DNA from 3 places in the Stanieria cyanosphaera PCC 7437 genome. Region 1 is predicted to be linked to each of the others. Evidence: riboswitches for the same ligand, from Rfam matches in the RefSeq annotation. Region 1 holds a riboswitch; each other region holds the start of a gene.
The links. Region 1 has a riboswitch for cobalamin ahead of STA7437_RS25740 (CbtB domain-containing protein). Riboswitches for the same ligand answer to the same signal wherever they lie in the genome.

Region 1 (7,940 bases):
CCAAGCCTTGGCTAATTAAAGACAATAGTAGCATCTACGATGGTGACACTCTGCGAGTAGTCCGAGGTTCGGAAGAATTAAAGATTAGGTTCTGTGGTATCGATGCCCCAGAACGCGACCAAAAGTTGGGAATTGAATCTAGAGATTATTTGCGAAGTCTTGTTGCTCAAGGAGACGGCACAATCTACGTTTTACCCATCGAAAAGGATAGATATGGGCGTACTGTAGCTGAGTTATGGATACCGATTAAACCCGACTATGAGCGAGAAATACATCTAAATACAGCAATGGTTGAAGCTGGTATGGCATGGCATTACGAGAAGTATTCAGGTAATTGTGAGAGTGCTGAGAATTTGGTCTGGGCAGAAAAGATTGCCAGAGAAGATAAATTAGGAATTTGGGCAAGTAACAGTCAACCACCTTGGGAATTTAGAGCATCTAAAAAAGCTAATAAATAATGCCTAGAGTATTAAAAGTTTATTTATTAGAAAAAATTAAACTATACACACTTACTACGCAAACCCCATTAAACACTCTACCGTTGAATCATTTGAATGTAAGTAAGGGTTTGTTGGTATCCAGCCATATTTCCTGAATCCAAGAAAAGTTTGGCTGCGTGTTGTAAATCTTCTAAACCTTCTTGGTTATCTCCTAACTGAGCGCGGATCAATCCACGATTGCCATAGGCTTCTGCTAAAGTAGGATCGAGCTTAATCGCTTGGTTATAATCAGCAATTGCACCTTGAAAATTTTTTAGCTCAGTACGTGCTTTGCCCCGATTGTAGTAAGCATCAACAAAATTAAAATCAAAATGTAAGGCTTGGTCAAAGTTGTCTACTGCTTGGTATAGATTGCCTTGCTGTGCAAGAACGATTCCTTTTCTGTTAAGAGCATCAGCATGACGGGGAGCAACTTTTAGTGCCAGATCGAATTGGGCGATCGCTCGCTCTAAATTTCCTAAGCCAAAGTACGCAATTCCTCACCGACAATCCTCCAAAAGTTAATGTCATCACGGACATCTCAGTCTCGCGAATTCGATTCGCCCCACGTGTCCTCCCCAAGATAATGCCTGATGTCTTCATCGGTTTCATGGCTGGATTGTTCTTGCTGTAACTCAGAACAAAAAAATTACCTCTCAATACCATTCTAGTAACAGAACACAGAATTAATCTGACATCAGACTTCTTTGATGATTTAGAAGTTAACAAGCAATGCCGTACCGTACATAACTATTAATCCCGCACTAAATCCCGCCAAACTAATCTTAGATAACCATGTACCACCGATTTTACTGGCGGTACGTGCCAAATACGAACCTACTTCTACGATTACCTGTAAAATCGCTCCCACACCAATGCCCATAAAGATTGCTGCCCAGTGAGGAGAAAAGGCAAAAACGCCCAGCCAAGTTCCTAATACCGCAGGTAGTCCCGCTAAAGCAGTCAAGCCTAGAAAAGTAATGAAGGTCGGTTTAGATTTAACCAAAGGTGCAGCAATACCAATCCCTTCTGTTAAGTTGTGCAGAGTAAAACCAACTACCAAAAGCGAACCGAGGGCAGCTTCTCCGACAGCAAAAGCCGTACCAATTGCTAGTCCTTCTCCTAAATTATGAATGCCAATACTGAAAGATAGGTAAGTAGATAGGCTTTGTCCTTCAGGAGCTTTACCTCGACTGCGACCGATAGTTAGAATCGTTAGAAAAGAGATAGCTGCGATCGCCCAAACTAAAATACTGCCTGAAAATGCGTTGGCTGCACCTCTAGCAAGTTCTAGCCCTTCTTCAATAGTATCTACCAACAGAAAAGCCAGCATTCCCAAGGTTAAAGCGAGAATAAACTTCATTCCTTCTCCACCTAAAGACTTGAGAGACGGATAAAACAGCATTCCCAATCCTACGGGGACAACACCAACATATAACCCCAGTAAAGTAAAGCCCCAAAGACGGCTCAAGGAAAATTGAGGCGTAGCTACAGCTACATCGATAGTATGTTCAAAACTAATTCCCGTATTGGTAATCAAGTTAAGATGATGGGTTTCGTTTTCTACCCAAGGATAGGGCAGATCGATCCAAGCAGTTGAGAGTCTAGGTAAAGCACCTGAAGGCTTTTGGGTGAACGTCCAGTAAGAACCATCTACCTGCACTTGGGCAATTTGCATTGGTTCTGAACCTTCTGCCCTCACTAACAAGGAAATACCGCGATCTGCTAAGACAGTTCGTTCTACGGTCAGATTTTCTAGAGGAGGTGCAGAAATACCTAATGGACTGAGGGGATTGGTAGAAAGGAAAATACCAATCGAAGTAACTAGTGCTACCAATGGCAAAACAGCCCACAACCAAGTTTTTTTCATGCCACCACCTCAAAGGCACTCATCCAGCCGAGTTCGAGGAATTCTGACTGATGGGCGTGGAACATATACTGTCCTGGGGCGTGTTCTTTGAAGGAAAATTCTAAAATACCTCGCTGTCCCTGGCACTGCATCACGGTATCGATGGTGCGAAGAGTAGGCGTTAGGGTCGTTCCACTATCGTAATAGTCAAAGAAATTACCGTGAAGATGAAAAGAGTTAACTGGGTCAAACTCCGTCACGTTAATTAAATAAACTCGCACGGGGCGATCTCGTTCGATGCGGAGAGGTCGCTTCATAAATTCGTGGGGAATTGTATTAACGGCATAAAATTCGTTTTCCTCATCAAAGTTGGTGTCAAACGCATTCATCACCATTAAAAATTCCTGCCACTGTTGATTTTCGGGAGTTCCTAATAAACGCGATCTCGCCTCTTGTTCGGCTTCGGGATGGCTTTTGGGGTCAGGATCGATAATAAATGCGCCGTAAAGTCCTTTGTGTAGGTGTCGCTTAAAAGGGGCAGAATGACAGTGATAGAGATGACAGCCAAAAGGTTTAGCATCAAATTCGTACACTACTTCTCCTCCTGGCATGGCTTCTAGCGTCCCAGGAACGCCATCTTGTCTGGCAGAATGAATACCGTGAAAGTGAATGGTGTGGGGATGTCGGCTTTTATTGCGGAAATTAATCTTAACGCGATCTCCTTCGGTTACTCTAATGGTAGAACCAGGAACTCGACCGTTATAAGTCCAGGCGGGGTAAAATACCCCAGGTGCAATTTCAATTTCCCGTTCTTCAACAGCAATATCATATTCTCGCCAAGTCTGACCGTTAGGTAGTTGAGAGACTTTTCCCCCGTCCCAATCGTTTAGAATATCGCGGGGACTAAAACCATTGCGATCGTTATCCACATCACCTACCGTAGTGCTGCCACCGTGAACTGCACTATTAGTAACTTGAGAATTATGCTGTTGGGAATTTTGAGCTAATGCTTTATTGGGTAAAAACTTTCCTAAGATACTTCCCCCTCCGAGCAAACCCAGTTCCAACAGCGATCGCCTGGAAACATTAAATATCATTTTTAAGACTTTTCATATTCTTCTCATAATCTTAGCAGAAGTTAGAGATTGATAAATTTTGTTCGTGATAACTATGGTAGTCTCAAGAGAAGAGTAGGTTCTAATGAGGAACAGCCATTAGAAGTAATGGGGAAAGTTCGGTGTAAATCCGACGCTGTCCCGCAACTGTAAAGAGACTGAATACTTACGTTTCTAAGTCAGGATGCCCGCCACTCGGTTAAATTAAATTGATATCTGCGAGGTACAGATCGTGATTAGTACAAGTAATTTTTGGCAACACACCCAGCGTTTTGTTTTATCATTGCCGATGCAGGTTGTCTTGTTGGTTAGTCTGTGCATGATAATTCTCTGGACGCTTTATTTCTCTACATATCCTCCTGTTCACGACGCACTACACGAAACTCGTCACCACACTCTGACAGTCCCTTGTCATTAATTAGGGGGAAGACATGAAATCAATTAAATATGCTTTGTTAACCCTAGTAGCGATCGCGTTTTGGGGACTAATTTGCTTATCCAACTCAACTTCGGTTGTCTCTCAACCAACAGTACAGCTTAAAACCGAGCCACCACTAGAACAGGTGATTCCAGATGATACGGTAGTTAAACTGCAACTTCAGGCAGTCGATACTAACAAACAGCCTTTACCCAATGCTAAGGTTCGGGTTCGCATCTTAACCCCAAACAAAACCCCCTGGTTTACTTCAGATTTTCCCATAGTCGAGGAAACAGAATTACTCAATTTAGAAGCGATCGCTCCTCAAGGCAATCTAGAGTTCGAGCAAGTATTACCGATTCGCGGTAACTACAGTATGAAAATAGGAGTAACTCCTCAAGTTAAAGGGACATTCGAGGCTTTTGAACAATCCTTAACCTTAAGTATCCCCGAAAATGCTGTGAAATATCGCAATCTGGCAATTTTAGCTGCTATTTTGTTAAGCACTGGCTTTGGTGGCGGTTGGCTCTTAGGTGGCGAGCAAAATGTACGTGATGGGGAAATTGCGCCTCAACCAGTAAGAATGTTGTTAAGTAGCATGACAGTAGTGGCGATCGCAGTTTTATTTTTGGTTAACTGGAGTGCAGAAACAGCAGCACATCATAGTGCAGGCGATGCGGTTACGTCTTCTACTCCTTCTGCAATTATTAACAAGAATCAAGCAGTACAAGTAGAGTTATTAGGAAATACCCAAGGGGTTGTCGGTAATTTAGCGACTAAAACAGTTCAAGTTACCAATTCCACCACAGGCAAACCAGTAACGGATGTGCAAATTGGTGTTCAGTCAATTGCTTTAGAGAATAACGCATTGATGTTTGCCTATCAAGGTATTCCCGATACTACGGGTAAATTGACTTGGCAAGAACAGTTTTTTGATGGCGCACCCCACAACGTGACAGTAGAAGTTACTCCTTTAGAAAATTCTTCTCAGCAGTTTACGCCATTAAAGATATCTCAGGAAATAGAAGTAGAAGCTATTGCTCCGCCACTATTACGTCGGTTTATCAGTCTGTTATATTTTACCCTTATTTTTGTGGTGGGATTAATCGCAGGATTATGGAGACGGAGACGGCAAAAAGTGCCAGTTTCCTAGTTTGAATATGCGATCTAATTTCTTCTTGACATTAGAGTTAACTCTAAGGTTTAAGCTAAATCTAGAACTCCAATTTCAAGAGGAAAAAGAGATGACAAAACGATTAGTAGAAGTATTTGTAGCTGGTTGTCCTCTATGCGATGAAACTGTCAAGCTGGTGCGAGAATTAGCTTGTTCTAATTGCGAGGTGAAAATCTACGATCTACATCAGGAAAGTGCAGCAGAAAAAGAAAAAAGGACACAATATGGAATTTATCGCGTTCCTGCGGTAGTAGTAAATGGCAAACTAGCAGAGTGCTGTTCCTCTCAACAGCCTGTATCTCGCGAGATGCTTGTAGCTGCTGGTATTGGTCAAGGTTAAGGCAAAATGGCAGGTAAAGAAGGCTGGTTGATTGGCGAGTTAAGCGATCGCGTGGGGGTATCGGCTCATACCATCCGTTATTACGAACGCTTGGGATTACTTGAACCTCCCAGGCGCACCGAATCACAATATCGCATCTATGGTCAAGAAAATGAAGAACGCTTGCGCTTCATTCAAAAAGCCAAGAGATTTGGACTTTCCCTAGATGAAATAAAACAACTAATTGCTATTAGAACTCAAGGAACACCTCCTTGTGCCAGTCTCAAAACAATGGTCAAGCAACGCTTAGACGATTTAAACCGCCAAATTGAGGAAATGATGTCTTTACGTCAAGAATTAGCCAGTCGGTACGAGGAAATTAGTAAATTATTACCCAATGCGTCTACTCTCCCGACTGAAGAAATCTGTCAGGGTAAAATCTGCGGGCTAATCGAATCTATTGAGTGATTCAGCTAAAAATGATGAACCCTAAAACCGCTCTCATCGTTAGTATAAGTGGCACAATTCTGGTGGCTCTTTGCTGCTTTACTCCGATTCTAGTTATTCTTTTAGGAGCAATTGGTTTGAGTGCGCTAGTAGGTTATCTTGACTACGTTTTATTGCCAGCCTTGTTGATCATGCTTGCCTTAACTGTTCTTTCCTACAGTCGTTATCGTCGTTGCTATGAGCGTCATAAATAATTTATCATGACTGAAACTTGTTGTTGCCCTCCCCAGCAAACTTCCTGGGATAAAACTTGTCCTAGAAATGGAATAAGAGGAAAAATGGTTCAAACTATTACCTTAAAAAGTTTGCTCATACCTTCAGCTTTAGAAAACCTCAATCCAAATACAGCTTATTATTTCTGTACTGCACCAGATTGTCCTGTAGTTTATTTTAATGAAGAGGGTCAGACATTTAGCACCGAACAGGTAAAAGTTCCCGTATTTCAGAAGGATAAGGGTTTAAATGTACCTGTATGTTACTGTTTTGGCTGGAGTCGCAGTCGCATCCAACAGGAAATTATCAAGACGGGTAAAAGCAGTGCCGAGACTAATATCCGCAGTCACATCCAAGCTGGACGCTGCGGTTGCGAAGTAAATAATCCTCAAGGAAGCTGTTGCTTGGATAATGTTCGACAACTAGCGCAAAACTATGAACATTAATGAAGTCAAAGTCAAAACTCAATACGATCGCCTTGCTGATATTTACGATTTACGCTGGCGCAACTACATCGTCAACACACTTACCTTCCTGCACAACTGGGAGGAGATTGAACCACAGTCTACAATTCTAGATGTTGCTTGTGGTACAGGTGAATTTGAACGACTTTTGCTCAATCAAAATCCGACACAAAAAATTACAGGAATTGATATATCAGAGAAGATGTTGAATATAGCCAGGGAAAAATATCGGGCTTATCCTAACATTGAATTTCATCAAGCCTCAGTTCATTCATTGCCCTTTGCTAGTGAATCTTTTGATGTGGTGGTATGCGCTAATGCTTTTCATTATTTTGATGAACCTGAAGTAGCATTAGCAGAAATGAAAAGAGTGCTAAAACCCAATGGCAAGGTAATTATTCTCGACTGGAATAAAGATTATCCAGTATGTAGAATCTGCGACTGGCTCTTACAAATTTTCGATCCCGCTCATCAACAATGCTATACACAAGACCAATTACATCAGCTCTTGCTATCTGCTGATTTTAAAATTTACCGTGCAACTAAAGTTCGTTTTGGAGTTATTTGGGGACTGATGGCTGTTACGGTTTTATCATCTAAAATTAGCTGATTTTTGACAATCGCGATCGCAGAGAAAGAGCGAACCTCTCGCTCGTTGTGCCAGCGAAGCCGAGCTAGTAGTAAGATTTACTACAATTAGAGAATGTCACTGGTATTTAGGCAGTCGAATTATAAAGTTACTTCCTTTACCAATCTCACTTTGTACTTCCAGACTGCCGTTGTGGGCTAGAGCGATCGCCCTTGCTATAGCTAACCCTAATCCAGAACCACCTTGACTTCTAGAACGAGCTTTATCTACTCGATAGAAGCGGTCAAAGATGCGTTTTTGTTCGTTTTTAGCAATACCGATGCCCGTGTCTCGAACAGAAATTACTGCCTGACGATGTTCTTCTGTCAGACTGATAATGACTTGACCCCCTGCGGTCGTGTACTGAATCGCGTTTGTTACCAGATTAGTAATCAAACGATATAGCTGAGTGCGATCGCCAATTATCTCGATAGGTTGAGATACTTTAATTTGGGAACTAAACTCAATTTCTGAAGCCATTGCCAAAGCTGCCAAATCTTCTTCTACTTCAATAATTAAGTTTGCTAGAGCAACTTTTTCTCTTTTTTTGCGAGAGTTGTTGCTATTTATCTCCCCATCGATACGACACAGGATTAATAGATCTGCTACCAAATAAGATAATCGCTTGTTCTGTCTCACGATATTTTTGAGGGTATCCTTGGCTCGATCCTCAGATAAATTGGGCAGCATGAGATCGGATTGAGCCGTTGCTTGAATAGCTGCGAGGGGTGTTCTCAGTTCATGGGCAGCATCGGCGGTAAACTGCTGCATCTG
Region 2 (7,940 bases), on a different replicon from region 1:
GAGCATTATACCTTACATTTATAGCGACAGTAGAAAATTAATCTCAAATCTGTTAACCCGTTGAGATAAAGTTTTATCCAATTATCTTCTTCTGCCTTCTACTTTTTACTTTGATCCTTCGTTTCACGTTTCTGACGCCGAAGCGCTTTTTACTTTCTCTACTCAGATTATGGTTATTTAACAGGATGTGATCTTAAAATCTATTTAGAGCCAAATTGCTGAAAGATTTTACTACTTAACCAACTCAAAATTGCTCCTAAAAAAAGGATACCAATTGCAGGATTAAATAAAGGTTGCCAGAGTTGATACCAAAGATCAAAACCAAGTGGTACACCCATAGAACGACCCAAAACAGCGATCGCAAACCAAATAAAACCAAAAATTACCAGAAAGACATCTGCAATCAAAAGACGATTTAACCAAGTTGAAAATTGTTCTTTCATGGGTTTAGTTATTTTGTTTGGAAAATATACTGTTTTAATTTACTACAATTGGTAATCCTCTCTTTGCTAAATTTTTAATTAAAAGCGTCTAAATCTAGAGCTTTAGAACCACCTTTTTGCAACTCCAACAACACCTCTTTTAATTGAGTCCAGACTAAAGCACCAGTACCAATTGTCAAAGGAAGAGTTACACCATAAGCAGAAATTGGACCGAAACCAAATATCAGTAAACCACCAGCTAAAAATACCCAAATTCCTAAGCAAATACCCCAATAGCTAAATCTTATATCAAAGCCTTCTAGTTTATACAAATCTTGGTCAGTACGATTTTTAGACCATTTTTGCATTCTTTGTTCAATTAGAGTTTGAAAAGTCAAACCAGAGGTTACGCCAATAAACAGTCCAAACAAAAGTATTAAAAATGGCGGTTGGGGAAAGTAATACATATATTACACTTCTTACTAAACGAATAGGAAAATATCCCTAATTACTTTAGCTTGAACTGATAGCTGTGGGAATAATTGCTGCAACCCTTTCTAATGAAATCTCTCGAAAATTACTAAAAGCAAAATCAAAGATTTTTTGGGGTTTGAGTTCATCTTTAACTAATCCCCAGAGACGTTGAACTTCTTCTGTATGTAATCTTTCATCTTCTGTCAAAGCCAATAATAACTGTCGACGCAAATATTTACCCTCATCAGAAAGGAGATATTGTAAACCCAGTTGTGCAGTAGGCAATAAATCAAAAGCATCATCCGCTCTTGCGATCGCAATCATGTTTTCTAGTCTTTCCCACTGGAATTTACCGTCTTTGATCAATACTTCTAGTAAACGTTTCCTGAGTTGAGGTGATTCTCCAGTTAGTAGTCTTCTCGAAACATAAGGATAAGATACTTCGACTATTTTAAAGTTGGGATTGAGACTTAACGCCAAACCTTCCTGAGTGATCAGAGAACGAATAATCAGTGCAAATTTGGCAGGAACACGGAAAGGATAATCGTACATCAACTCCGAAAATTCATCTGTAATCGTTTTGAAGTTGAAGTTGACTACGCTTTCTCCCATCGCATTGCCTAAAACTTGTTCTAAAGCAGGAATGATAGGATTAATATCTGTATTAGGAGTGAGAAAGCCTAATTGAACGAAATCTCGTGCTAAAGCTTGATAATCCCGATTAATCAGTTGAACTACTGCACTAGCCAACGTTTCTTTGGTTTCTTCTTCCAACTGATCCATCATGCCAAAATCAATGAATGCCATTTTCCCATCGGGAGTAGCAAACAGATTACCAGGATGAGGATCGGCATGAAAAAAGCCAAATTCTAATAGCTGACGTAACCCTGAAGTCACACCAATTTTAATTAATTGATCGGCATCTAAACCTGCTGCTTCAATGGTGGCAAGATCAGTTAATTTAATTCCGTCGATCCACTCTAAAGTTAAAACACGCTGACTAGTATATCGCCAGTAAATCAAAGGAACTTTAACGTCTAAATCTCCTTGAAAATTAGTCGCAAATTTTTCAGCGTTTCTGGCTTCATTGAGATAATCAATTTCTTCAAAAAGTTTAATTCCAAATTCATCAACAATCAAAGTAAGATCGTGACCTAAATTGAGTGGTAACCAAGGTGCTAACCAAGCAGCCATACAACGCATTAGATAAAGGTCTAAAGCTAAAATTGGTCGTAAATTGGGACGTTGTACTTTGACAGCTACTTCTTCTCCACTATGTAAAACAGCGCGATAAACTTGACCTAAACTAGCTGCTGCGATGGGATTATCAGAGATTTCTCGGTAGGCTTCCCTAACACCATAGCCTAATTCCGATTCAATAATGGTAAAAGCAGTTCGATTGTCAAAAGGCGGGAGTTGGTCTTGTAGTTTAATTAATTCATTGAGAAAATCTTTACGGATTAAATCTGGTCTAGTAGATAAGGCTTGTCCAACTTTAATAAAAGTAGGCCCTAATTTTGTGAGCAACTGACGTAATTCTGTAGCGCGTCGAAGCTTATTTTTCTCTACCTGTTTAGTCCACTTATCCCACTGCAAATGAAAGAAAAAAATTCCAAAAAACCAGATAATCTTAATGCCACGCCAGAAGACTAACCAAGGTCGATAACGATAGTATTCTGCGATCGCTTGAGGATCGTATTTTATTAAAATGTTTTTTTCTTGTCCTTCGATATAAAAATCAGTTTGATGAGGATTCACGAGTTTATTTCTTATCCCTCGCTGCTCGACTGTAGTTTGTTTACTTATTAGTAATTTTAGTATACAAAAATACAAATTACTTAATCTAGTATTTTCTCCTAATTTACCTTTAATTTGCAAAGATTGTTGAAATTGTTCTGTTAAGTTTTACTTAATTTTTCTTCAAAATTTAACTTAATTAAGAAATAACTGCCACTTCTAGCATTTCTTGAGGAGTAAGGTGAGGATAAATCACTTGACCATCACGAAACCAAATAATCCGTTCTGTTTGACGAGCTACTTCTGGTTCGTGGGTAACCATAATTACGGTGATACCGCTATTATGAAGTTCTCCAAAAATATTTAATACTTCTCCAGTAGTCTTGGAGTCTAACGCACCTGTTGGTTCATCTGCTAGAAGTAACAAAGGTCGATTGACAATTGCACGAGCGATCGCAACCCGTTGTTGTTGTCCACCAGAAAGTTGATTAGGTTTGTTATTTAAACGATTTTCTAAACCTACTTTAATTAAAGCTTCTCTGGCGCGATCGCGTCTTTCTGACAATTCAATCCCCGCATAAACCATCGGCAGCATCACATTTTCTAAAGCACTCATCTGAGGAAGAAGATGAAATTGTTGAAACACAAAACCAATCTTACGATTGCGAATTGAAGCTAATTCTTCATCTGACAATCCAGAAACATCAACTTTATCAAGATAATATCTGCCAGCAGTGGGACGATCTAAGCAACCGATAATATTCATGACGGTAGATTTTCCCGAACCAGATGCACCCATAATGGAACAGTATTCGCCTTGATGAATCACTAAATTAACTTTATCTAAAGCATGAACTGTGGTATTGCCACTGCCGTAAATTTTTTCGACATCTTCTAAACGAATAATTACTGGTTGATATTCTGATAAAGGCTTGATTTGATTCATAAGTTATATTAGGTCTAACTTAGTTAAATTTTTAGTGTAAATACAAAAATTAGCCTAACAAAACTAGCTACTAGTTTTCTAATGGGATTTACCCAGGAAGCATTACCAATTAAAGCAAATCCGATAAAAATTTAATATTTCTTGGTCTTTTTTATTGTGACAATTGTTTTAATAAATTTTTGCAAAAAAGATATTTTAAAGTATTTGTAGAGATAAATAATAGATAAAAATTTTTTAAATTAGTGAAGTGTGAATAAGATAAAAAAAGTTATCAATAACATAATTAACTATTTATTATTATCCATAATCAACTTGTTTAACTATTTTTCTAAAAATTGAAATAGTAATTTTTTTTGTTATAAAAATTTGCCTTAAAAGAATTATTATAAATAATTTTAATCTTCTCTAGTTCTTCCCGATTGCTTTTTATGTTGACATTAGTTAGATGTTAATTACAGATCTTAAAGGTGAGGAGATAATGAATCAAGAGCAATTGGAACAACTTATTAGTGCCATTGTAGCTGGTAAATATTCCTGGGCTTGTGTTTTAATGTTACGTTTTTATGGACGTAATCCTTTAGATTATATTCCTTATCGTACTTATTACCGTTTAATTAAAAATAATAATTTTGCTTATACTTTGTTAGCTTCAGAAAAAAATAGTTAGCAAGTTTTGCAGCAGTTTTTTATTGATTAGACTACCTTAATCTAAGGCTACAATTTAGAAAAAACATAATTGGCTTTGTTCTTTTGAATTTAAAATAACTATCGGTAATAATTTTAAAGTGACTTAGGTATAGTTATTATTAAAAATTACTTTTTCTCTGATTCAGTTTAAATAATTTATTTGTTTTATTAAATAAAAGCCAAGCGTACAATTAATTACTTGACTTAATTTGCTGTAATCTATAAAATTTCCAATCTTAATTAAAAATTGCTTTTTGAACTAAATCCTGATCTAGTTTTCTCCCAATTAGAACTAGGCGAGTTTGACGAGGTTCATCTTCTGACCAAAAACGATCATAAAAAGTATCAAAACGATTACCTACACCTTGTAAAACTAATCGCATTGGTTTTTCTGGAACATTAACAAAACCTTTGATGCGATAGATTTCTTGTTGTTGAACTAATTGTTGTAATTTAGTAGTTAGACTCTTTGGTTCAAAAGCGCGATCGCATACTAATTGAATTGAATTAATTTCATCATCATGGTCATGTTCTTCTTCATGGTCGTGATGAGAATGACGACTATCTAAATTATCTTCTACTGCTGCATTAAAACCTAGTAAAATATCAGGATTAATTTCTCCTTGAGGACAAGTAACAACTTTTACCCCAACTGGAAGTTCTTGTTGTAACCAGCTTTTAATTTTAGTTAAAGTAGCAGCATCGACTAGATCGGTTTTGGTTAACAAAACTAAATCGGCACAAGCTAATTGATCTTCAAACAACTCTTCTATCGGAGTTTCATGTTCTAAATTAGGATCGGCTTGTCGTTGTGCTTCTAAAGCAATTAAATCTCCTACTAAAGTTCCTTCAGCTAAAGCTTGACAATCTACCACAGTCAAAACTCCATCTACTGTCGCAGCATTACGAATTTCGTGCCAACGAAAAGCTTGTACTAAAGGTTTGGGTAACGCTAGTCCAGAAGTTTCGATTAGAATACAGTCTAGTTTATCCCTTCTTTTTAATAGTTCTTGCATGACGGGATAAAATTCTTCTTGAACTGTACAACAAAGACAACCGTTAGTTAATTCGACTATATTACTATTAAGGTTGTCTTCCTCATCACAAACTTGACAGGAACGGAGTAGCTCCCCATCAATGCCAACTTCACCAAATTCATTTACCAAGACAGCGATACGTTTTCCTTGATTGTTTTGTAAAAGATGACGCACCAAAGTAGTTTTCCCTGCGCCCAAAAAACCAGTAATAACAGTAACGGGAATTTTATGCATTGTTTGATTAATTATTGAGATTTACTTGAATTTTGTTTAACTAAAAACTGTAGTAGAAAGAAAACTTAAACCAATTCCACAAACAAGATAGCCAGCAAACTGTAAATAAAGATTAGGTTGATTAGTCATTTTATTTAAAGTTAATCTGCCCAAATAAAATGCGATCGCAGCAACAATTAACTGAATTAAACTAAAACCAAATAAATAAGCACCTAAAGGAGTCATTTCTGCACCAATAATTGATTCTCCGTAGGCATAACCATGAAAAATTCCTGCGATTGTCGATAAAACCAATAATATTCCTGTATTAGGCTTATTTTCTTTAATTAAGAGTAAACCTACTGTTAAAACTGAACCAGCAACAATTATTTCTGGAATTGGTAAATTAATACTTAATAAATGAATGACTGTTCCAGCAATTGTAGCTAATACAAAAACAACAGGAATAAAGAATCCAAATTTTTCTTTTAAAACAGCTACTAAACTAATTGCTACTACAAAAGCAAAATGATCTAAACCAATCACGGGATGGGCTAAACCAGAAATAAATCCTTCAAAAAAATTATCTGGAGTTGTTCCTCCAATAGCATGATGTGCTAAAGCAGGTTGCATAGTGATAATCAAGTAGATGATTAACATCATCAAAAAGATAAATCCTGGTGCTAATAATTTAACTTTATTTGGGTGATTATCTCCTGAGAAATTATTTAATTTATTCAAGAAAAATTTATTCATTACTATTTAACTCCATGCAAAAAATACAATAAGCTAATGTTTCTAACTCAGCTTTTTTTTCTAATTAATTTTGCTATTCAAATCAAAATTCAAAAAACAAAAAGGCCAATTATCTAAGCAATCTTGAAGTAAACTCTTATAGATAAATAATTGTTTGGGATTGTGTAAATAAATTTGTAGCGTAGAAAATCTTAAAAAATAACAACCTCTGTACCTCGCAGATATATTTTTTTAGAATTGTACAGACGTAGCATGCTACGTCTCTGATAACTATAAATCGGCGGGCATCCTGACTAAGAGATTATCAATAAAGCAAACCTCATCACAGTTGCGGGACAGCGTCAGATTTACACTGAACTTTCCCCCTTGCGTTTGATGACTGTTCCTCATCAAAACCGATCGATCATTATAAAATATCACAAAATTGATATAATCAGCTTTAAATTTAATCGGGACAAAGAAATAATGGCAGACTGGCAGGTGGTAACAGGCGGAATAACTGCACCGAAAGGATTTAAAGCAGCAGGAATTGCAGCAGGATTAAAACCCTCTGGAGTAAAAGATTTAACCTTAATTATTTCAGAAACAGAAGCGATCGCTGCTGGAGTTTTTACCACCTCTCAAGTTAGGGCTGCCTGTGTTGATTATTGTCGTCAACGTCTTCAAGAGAAAGCCAGTGCCAAGGCAATTATGTGTAATGCTGGTCAAGCCAACGCAGCAACTGGAGAACAGGGCTGGCAAGATGCTATTTTGAGCGCAGAATTATTAGCACAAGAGTTAAATATTTCTCCCAATGCGATTCTACTTGCTTCAACAGGAGTGATTGGGCAAAGAATTAAAATGGATGCTTTGCAAGCAGCAATTCCTCAGTTAGTTGCTTCTGCTTCCGTTGAGGGGGGCAAAGATGCAGCTAAATCAATTATGACTACGGATTTAGTTCCCAAAGAAATCGCTTTAGAAACTACCATTGAAGATCGTCCTGTCCGAATTGGTGGAATTGCTAAAGGTTCGGGAATGATTCACCCCAATATGGCGACAATGCTTTCTTTTATCACCTGTGATGCTGCCGTAGCTACTCATCTTTGGCAAGATATGCTCAAACGAGCCGTAGATAAAAGTTTTAATCAGATTACAGTGGATGGAGATACTAGCACCAACGATACAGTTATTGCTTTAGCCAATGGAGAGTCACGTACCACTGCTATCACTGAAATGAATAAAAATGCTCAGAAGCTAGAAGCAATGTTGACAGAAGTTTGTCAATATCTTGCCAAGGCAATTGCCCGTGATGGAGAAGGGGCTACTTGTTTGATAGAAGTCCAAGTCACTGGTGCATCGGATCGTAAAGCTGCTTCTGTTGTCGCTAAAACAATCGCTGGTTCATCTTTAGTCAAATCAGCCGTTTTTGGACGTGATCCTAACTGGGGCAGAATTGCAGCAGCAGCAGGCAGAGCAGGAGTAAACTTTCATCAAGATGAGTTACAAATTAAGCTAGGAGATTTGGTTTTAATGGAGAATGGTCAACCCTTAGAATTTGATCGTCAAGTAGCGAGTAACTATCTCAAACAAGCAGCAGCAGGTGCTTACCTCAAAGACGATACAGTTTTAATTTCTGTTTGTATTGGTAATGGTTCTGGTACAAGTACAGCCTGGGGATGCGATTTGACT
Region 3 (7,940 bases), on a different replicon from region 1:
CGTAGAAAATTGGATTTCTTTCTGAACCATTAACTCAGGAACTGCTGCTGCTCCAACACCTTTTTCTACTAATGTTTTAATCATCTCGCTACTATTTAAAACAAACATTACCTTAAGTTTGTTAGGTGCAATTCCCCATTTTTGTAAAGCTTGCTCAAACATTTGTTGAGTTCCCGAACCAGGTTCTCGCATAATCCAAGTTGTAGTTGTCAGTTCTCTAACATTAATTGTTGTCCGTTGAAACCAAGGATGAGATTTACCAACCACAATTTGCAAGCGATCGCTTCCTACTATTTTTTGTTCTAAACTATTTTGTAGTGATAGCTTAACTTCTCCCGCAAATAAGCCGAGATCAAAATGTCCTGTTACTGTTCCCGTCACAATTTTTTCAGCATTAGCAAGGGTGCAATTAATTGAAAGATTGGGATATAGTTGTTTAAACTTACTAATCTTTTGTGGTAACCAATAGTTGCCAATAGTAAAACTTGCTCCTAATCTTAATTCTCCTCTTTGCAAATCGTTTAACTCTTTTAATGCTCGCTCTGTTATGGCTACCTGATCAAGAATTTTTTGTGCCTCTAGATGTAAAAGTTTTCCAGCTTCCGTAATTTCAATATGACGACCAATGCGATGAAATAATTTGACACCATACTCTCCTTCCAAATTTTGAATTGCAGCACTAACAGCAGGTTGAGTAATATAGAGAGCATCGGCAGCACGAGTAAAATGCAAATGTTCTACTACAGCTAAAAAAATTCTTAACTGCTCCAATGTCATTAGGCATCTCCGAAAATAAGATCAGTAACAGGTAATAAGTAATAGAAAGTAGAGGGAGACAAATTAAAGCTGATAGCTGATAACTAATGACTAATAACAATCAACTCAGTAATATGTGTGAGAAGCTAGTGTTGTGTTCAAGAGTGATCAACAAAAATTGGCTCGGACTAATTTTCTAGTTAATTAAATTAGTATTTACTTGCTTGAGCAAGAATTTGATCGAAAATAGCTCCATCTTCAAAAAATTTGCTTTGAATTGAGTCCCAACCACCTAAATCCTCTACAGTAAACAGATTATTAATAGTTGGATATTGAGAAGCAAACTCTTGAGCTACTGTAGAATCAACAGAACGAAATCCAACTTTAGCGAATTCTCTTTGTGCTTCAGGAGTAAATAAATACTGAACGAAGGCTTCTGCTACTTCCCGATTGCCATGTCTGTCAACATTTTCATCAACAACGGCAACTGGATTGTCAATCGAAATATTGTAATCTGTGGGTACTAAATAAGGTAAATTTTCACCCTGTTGATTGGCTAACAATACTTCGTTTTCATAATTAATTAAGACGTTACCCTGGTCTTGGTTAAAGAAAACTTCACTAGCTTCACGAGCATCTTTAGGTAGTAAGGGTACATTTTGAAACACTTTACCAATAAAATCTGTAGCTTGTTGTTCGCTTCCTCCTGCTTGAGTCACAGAACCCCAAAGTGCTAGAAAATTCCAACGTGCGCCACCAGAGGTTTTGGGATTTGCAGTAACTACTTGAATCCCGTCGTTAGCTAAATCAGACCATCCACTAACAGCAATGGTGTCATCACGTTTGACCAATGCAGCAACAGACTTGGTAACAATTGAACCGTTTGGAAATTCTTGTTCCCAACCAGGTTGAATTAATCCTCCTTCTTCAATCTTCTTAGTATCAAGAGCAAGAGCTAAAGCAACTACATCTGCTTCTAAACCATCGATAACAGCACGGGTTTGCGAACCAGAACCTCCATAACTTTGATTGAAGTTAACAGTTTGTCCTGTTTTTTCCTGCCATTGCTTAGTAAAGTTGGCAATGATGTTTTTGTAAGCATTTTCGGTAACCGCATAAGATACTAACGTTAATTCAACGGCGTTGTCAGCAGTAGCCCTAGTTGTTTTGATAGCCGAGCCAGAATAAATAACGATCAAACTAATAATTGCTCCAATCAAAAAGAATTTTTGGAGCTTAGGCAGTTTTTGCATTACTTTATTATTTGCTAAATGTCTAATCAGGATCGAATTATAAATTATTTTCAATACAAATTCAATTTTTTTTTAGTTCAAATAGAAAGTAAAATTATCATGACAGGATTCACATTTTCAGCAAAGTTATGTTCTCCTCCTCAAAAAAAAATTAACCCTAACTAAATTAGTCAGGGTTTTAAGTTTCAAATTTTTCATTCTTTAAGATTTGCTTAAAGCTTAGAACGTACTAGTAAAAAAGAGTCCCCAAATACTACCAGTTACTCCCACAGCAATTAAAATATTACTGAAAAATCGTCCTACTGACGTGTCGCCGACACATCTCTACTGGTAAGTGGTCACCGGTAACTGAATTTAAGGTGTGTTCCAAATGCGCTGGTGATAATCTTCTAACTTGGCGTAGGGATCGTTGTTCCCATGATGGTGATGGTGTCCATAATCATGGTGATGATGGTGTTCATGCCCATGTCCATGATCTTTGTCTGTAACAGCGAGGCGAAATTTGCACATTTCACAATTCATGGCAACTTGACCTAACTGCGCTTCAATTTCTCGCTCTCTAACTATTTGTAGCAATTGGGAAGCAATACCCATTTCTGGTAAACAAGTAAAATCTAGATCGGGATATTGTTCTTGCTGTTGAGCGGTAAAATTAAAGATTTTTTCGACTAAAGTACCTGTAAATAAGAAATAGGGCAAGACTATCACTCGTTTTGGTTGATACAAATAAGCCCGACGGAAACCTTCTTCTAAACGAGGATGAGTAATACCAATAAAACAAGTTTCTACTGTTTTGTAACCACTACCTTCCCAGATAATTCGAGCTATTTTGCAAACATCTCCGTTAGCATCAGGATCACTTGAACCTCGACCAACAAATAAAAGTACTGTATCAGCACGGGATATATTTCGGGGGTTGTGTTTTGGTTCATCTAATGCTGCTAAACGATCGCGCCATAGTTCTATAATTTTTGGAGTAATGCCAAAGTGACGACCATAATTAAAGCTTAACTGAGGATAAAGCGATCGCGCGCGATCCAATTCGTTAGTGACATCAAATTTGTTATGTCTAGCAGCAAATAATAAAATTGGCAAAGCAGTAATTTCGTTATAACCTCGTTCCAGACAAGTTTCTACTCCCTGTTGAATAGTTGGTTCGGTTAGTTCTAAAAAACAGGGAATAACTGGACGGGAAAGGTCTAATTTTTGATAAGTTTCAACAAAGTCGAGGAAGGTTTGTCTTCCTTGTTCGTTTCTAGTACCATGACCAATTGCCAGTAAAGGTTTTGCCTGTGGTAGAGGCGCTAATTGAAGTGAGTTAAAAAGTGATTTGGGCAATGAATTAGAAATAACCATCTGTACCTCGCAGATCTGTTGTTGCAATGAAGTTAGTTGCTAGTTATCACGTGACACGAAAAAACTGATAACTGTTGCTCGGCGGGCATTCTGACTAAGAGATCTGTTGATAATCTCATCACAGTTGCGGGACAGCGTTGGACTTACACCAAACTTTCCCCATTACTTCTAATGACTGTTCCCATTAGAACCGATGATTTGTAATCATAACCTAAATCCGAACGCTAGAAATCAGGAATAAGGTTTAAATTTACAGTCGTTTTCGATTGGATTGATCTTTTCTGCTTGATTAGCAATAATTTTGGCTGCTGAAAGAACTATAGAAAATTATCCTTTCTCACATCTCGAATCCGAAGTTAATATTAAAGCTCTAGGGCGGTCGCGTTTTCTCAACTTAATCTGGTTTGTATCCTGCCATTTGCTTATTGGACTTGGAGATCGCGGTTGAGAATAAACAATCAATCTCTCAATACTTTTATTTTTTTTACTTGTCAGAATCAATGATAATAAAAACAAGTGTTGCATAGATAACTCAACTCTTCGATGGATCGCTATATTTTGTTTTACAAACCCTATGGAGTACTATGTCAATTTACTGACAATAGTAACGATACAAATAAGCGTAGTACTCTTAAAGATTTTATTGCTGTTCCTTCCGTTTATCCTGTAGGCAGATTGGATTTAGATAGCGAAGGATTACTATTACTAACTAATAACGGAAAATTACAACATCGTCTTGCTCATCGTCAATTCGCCCATCCCCGTACTTATTTAGTTCAAGTTGAAAAAATTCCTGATCAATCTGCACTTGATCGCCTGAGAAAAGGTATTAAGATCGAAGATTATTATACTCGTCAGGCCCAAGTTCAAAAGCTAACAGCAGAACCTAATTTACCACCCAGAAATCCACCCATTCGCTATCGTAAAACAGTTCCTACTTGCTGGTTATCAATCACTCTTACCGAAGGAAGAAACAGACAAGTGAGAAAAATGACAGCAGCAATCGGTTTTCCGACTTTGAGATTAGTCAGAGTTGCGATCGCTATTACCAAAGATAAACAACTATCCCTCGAAGGTTTAAAACTAGGAGATTGGCGAGATTTAACTACCTCAGAAATTAGCTCTTTAAAAAATTTAATGCGATCAAATTAGTTAATAGTTTAATGTTTTCTATTTCCCTATCTCCCCTTCTCCCTTTCCCTTCAACACAATCAAGATCAATCAGACTTATGCCAGAGGTATATTCGATGTTGGAGACGATAGACTGAACTTACACAGATTCTTATCTAACCCTAGGATAAACAAGGCATGATACGCTTAAAACCTTGGCAGTGGGTAGTTTTAGCAACTCCGATCGCATCTATTGTTATTTTCTTTTTAATCGCAGCAGGATGGCAAATTAATCATTGGGGAATTAACTGGATTTGGGCAATTTTTACCTTAATTTTGGTTGCTTGGCGTTGGTTATTAGTGAAATGGACTAATCCTGCGATCGCACAAATTGAAGCAGTCATGACGGAAGTAAATCAGGAGTTAGAATCAACTGTAGCAACTCCCGTTACTTTGTCTACAGGCGAAGAAACCAGTCAACAAGTAGAAACTGTCTTACAAAATATTTTACAAACAGCTAGCAATGATGCACCCATCTGGGAAGATTGGAATACTTTTTGGCAAAGATGTCAAAATCTAGTCATCAATATCGCTCATATTTATCATCCTGAAGTTAAGTATCCCTTACTCAATATCTATATTCCCCAAGCTTATGGTTTAATTCGAGGGACAGTAGACGATCTCGATCTGTGGATGCAAAAATTATCTCCTGTCTTGAATCAAGTTACCGTCGGACAAGCTTATCAAGCTTATGAAGTTTATCAAAAATTAGAGCCATCTGCTCGTAAATTATGGCAAGCTTGGAATTGGATGCAGTGGTTGATTAATCCTGCTGTAGCTTTAGCTAGACAAGCAAGTCAACGTTCAAGCGATCGCGCTACTCAACAATTACTGATCAATTTAGGTCAATCTCTTCGTGAAGTCGCCTTAAGAAACCTATGCAGACAGACAGTTACACTTTATAGTGGTACAAATTTACCTGAAAGTTTTGCGCCTAGTATCCCTTCTTTACCCAAAGCCAAAACTCAAACTCTACAAAATATCTTACAACAGGCTGAACCAACAGAAATAGTCGCACAAAAACCAGTTAATATACTTTTAGTGGGTAGAACTGGTGCAGGAAAAAGTAGCTTAATCAATACTCTGTTTCAATCAGAATTAGCAGAAGTTGATGTCTTACCTAGTACCGATCAAATCAAAAATTACCATTGGCAAGCAAGCACTGGGGAAAGTTTAACCCTTTGGGATACCCCAGGTTATGAACAAATTAATCGAAGTGATTTTCGCGAACAAGTCTTAGATTATGCCGTAAATGCCGATTTGTTATTATTAGTTACTCCTGCCCTCGATCCTGCCTTGCAAATGGATTTAGATTTCCTCAAAGACATCAAAGCAGAAGTCGAAAACTTACCCACATTTACCATTGTCACTCAAGTTGATCGCCTGCGTCCAATTCGTGAATGGAATCCTCCCTATAATTGGCAAGAAGGAGAATTACCCAAAGAAAAAAACATCCGCGAAGCAGTTATCTATCGCAATGAACTTTTAGGCGAATTTTGTGATTTAGTTTTACCAGTAGTAACTAGCGATCCGCAAACTAATCGCAAAGCTTGGGGAATAGATGCCTTATCCTTCAATTTACTTGACGTACTTTCTCCTGCCAAACAACTTCGTCTTGCCCGTTTTTTAAGAGATTTAGAAACCCGTAGTGTTGCTGCTGCAAAAATTATTGACCACTATACTTTTCAAATGGCAACTACTCAAGGATTAACTACTCTATTAAAAACCCCAGTCTTACAATTTATATCTACTTTATCCACAGGTTCACCTACCTTAGCCTATATCCTCGCCGAACAAATTCCTGTCGAACAATTACCTGTTGTAATTGGAAAATTACAAATGGCTTACGATTTATTTAATTTATTAAATACTAGTAATAATCCCCTTGATTTCGATCTGCTTTCTCTGTGGCCAATCTTATTAGAAAATCCTAACCCACCAGAACGTAATGCTTGGGCATTTGGTCATGCTTTAGTTGAATATTGGACTCAAGATTTAAGCTTAGAACAATTAAGCGAAAGATTTGAATATTACTTTAATAAGAGATAAAGTTAATAATGCTAAATTTTATTAATTTGTTTTTAATTTAGTTATATTCTAAAACCGTCCAATATTGTGCATTATTAGAAAATTTAGCCACAATATTTACTTTACCATTACTAACTGGTGCAAAGCCTTGAAATGAATTACCAGAACGTTCCAAAGGCGTCCAAATTTGGGAATTAAAATCTATTACTTGGACATCTAAAGCTTGTGGTAGATCGAGCTTGAAATATACTGACTGATTAACTGGTAAATTTTGAACCAACGGTTCATAAAGATAAGCCTTGTTTTTATGAAAAGTCTCAAAATTATTTAAAGGAAATGAAGCTACATTATTATTAGCAATAATTTGATAACTAATAGCATTAATATACATTCCTGGATCAGTTTGTTTTTTAGCAAAAACTGTCAATTCATAATTGCCTGATGAAGGGAAAGCAACATTGATTATAAAATAACCATTTTTTCTTTGAATAAAATGATAATTATCTGGTAAAACTTCTGAGTTTTGCTGAACTGTTGCTGAAAGAATCACATCTTCTGGTGCTTTCAAAACTATTTCCACACGTCGATTAGTTTCAATAATTTTGGTTTTATGACTTATTATTTCTAATCCATATTTAAAAAATTGCGATGAAATTTTTGGTAGTTGCTCAAATTCTTGTTTATTATAAGGTTTAGATAATAATTGCCATGCCGAATTACTCGGAAAATGATCGTAAATAAACTGTTTAGGTGCAGTAGCAAAATAATAGGAGTTAAAATTAGGTTGAAACTGCTCATTGGTTAGTGTACCTGCACCCCAAGTAGCATCTAATAAATACCAACCTCCATCTATTTTTACTGCATTCCAAGCATGATTGGGTTGATCACCATTACCAACAGCATAACCATAGCCTTTAGCATAGCCTTCAATAATAGCAACTTCTAATCCCATTTCAATTGCCAAAGCATGATAAAGATTCGCATATCCAGAACAAACTGCTTGGCGATTTATTAATACTACTTCTGGATTGCCACTAGGATATTGTCCACTTAAAAAACCTTTAGCATCATAAGCAATATGATAGCCGACCCAAGCATAAATAATTCTAGCCTTTTCTAAATCGGTGGTTACATATTGTGATAGCAAAGAAGCTAATTCTGAAATAGATTTTCCCTGATAGTTAAGATTAGCTGCCTGACGATCTAAATTTGTGTAATTATAATTTTTAGCAATAAATTGAGAACCAATTTCTGTCGGCTTAGGATTTATTTGGGTAATAGAATTTTGATGACTATTAAATGTAATTGAATAATTGTCACTCCAAGAAATATTTGTTCTTTGCTGTTGTTTCCAGGTCAAATAAATAGATAAAATAA

Region 2: linked by a shared signal. The riboswitch ahead of STA7437_RS05370 (HupE/UreJ family protein) and the one ahead of STA7437_RS25740 (CbtB domain-containing protein) in region 1 are both predicted to bind cobalamin.
Region 3: linked by a shared signal. The riboswitch ahead of STA7437_RS07920 (sirohydrochlorin chelatase) and the one ahead of STA7437_RS25740 (CbtB domain-containing protein) in region 1 are both predicted to bind cobalamin.

What each region holds. Positions count from the first base shown of each region.
Region 1 is NC_019750.1:30,578-38,517, forward strand. Features, by position in the region: gene STA7437_RS24265 (thermonuclease family protein) at 1-458, shown strand, start outside; gene STA7437_RS27550 (tetratricopeptide repeat protein) at 536-976, opposite strand; gene STA7437_RS24275 (ZIP family metal transporter) at 1,195-2,349, opposite strand; gene STA7437_RS24280 (multicopper oxidase domain-containing protein) at 2,346-3,425, opposite strand; cobalamin riboswitch at 3,503-3,653, shown strand; gene STA7437_RS25740 (CbtB domain-containing protein) at 3,676-3,861, shown strand; gene STA7437_RS24285 (hypothetical protein) at 3,875-5,014, shown strand; gene STA7437_RS24290 (thioredoxin family protein) at 5,106-5,375, shown strand; gene STA7437_RS24295 (heavy metal-responsive transcriptional regulator) at 5,382-5,822, shown strand; gene merF (mercury resistance system transport protein MerF) at 5,834-6,055, shown strand; gene STA7437_RS24305 (putative iron-sulfur cluster-binding metallochaperone) at 6,062-6,520, shown strand; gene STA7437_RS24310 (class I SAM-dependent methyltransferase) at 6,510-7,148, shown strand; gene rppB (two-component system sensor histidine kinase RppB) at 7,245-7,940, opposite strand, start outside.
Region 2 is NC_019748.1:1,212,369-1,220,308, forward strand. Features, by position in the region: gene STA7437_RS05335 (GNAT family N-acetyltransferase) at 1-24, shown strand, start outside; gene STA7437_RS05340 (hypothetical protein) at 201-443, opposite strand; gene STA7437_RS05345 (hypothetical protein) at 518-889, opposite strand; gene STA7437_RS05350 (ABC1 kinase family protein) at 936-2,654, opposite strand; gene STA7437_RS05355 (ABC transporter ATP-binding protein) at 2,833-3,579, opposite strand; gene STA7437_RS05360 (HetP family heterocyst commitment protein) at 4,025-4,246, shown strand; gene cobW (cobalamin biosynthesis protein CobW) at 4,503-5,537, opposite strand; gene STA7437_RS05370 (HupE/UreJ family protein) at 5,574-6,272, opposite strand; cobalamin riboswitch at 6,535-6,687, opposite strand; gene argJ (bifunctional ornithine acetyltransferase/N-acetylglutamate synthase) at 6,738-7,940, shown strand, end outside.
Region 3 is NC_019748.1:1,815,854-1,823,793, forward strand. Features, by position in the region: gene STA7437_RS07910 (LysR substrate-binding domain-containing protein) at 1-777, opposite strand, end outside; gene STA7437_RS07915 (sulfate ABC transporter substrate-binding protein) at 966-2,009, opposite strand; gene STA7437_RS07920 (sirohydrochlorin chelatase) at 2,364-3,365, opposite strand; cobalamin riboswitch at 3,429-3,575, opposite strand; gene STA7437_RS07925 (pseudouridine synthase) at 3,909-4,517, shown strand; gene STA7437_RS07930 (GTPase family protein) at 4,674-6,584, shown strand; gene STA7437_RS07935 (transglutaminase domain-containing protein) at 6,622-7,923, opposite strand.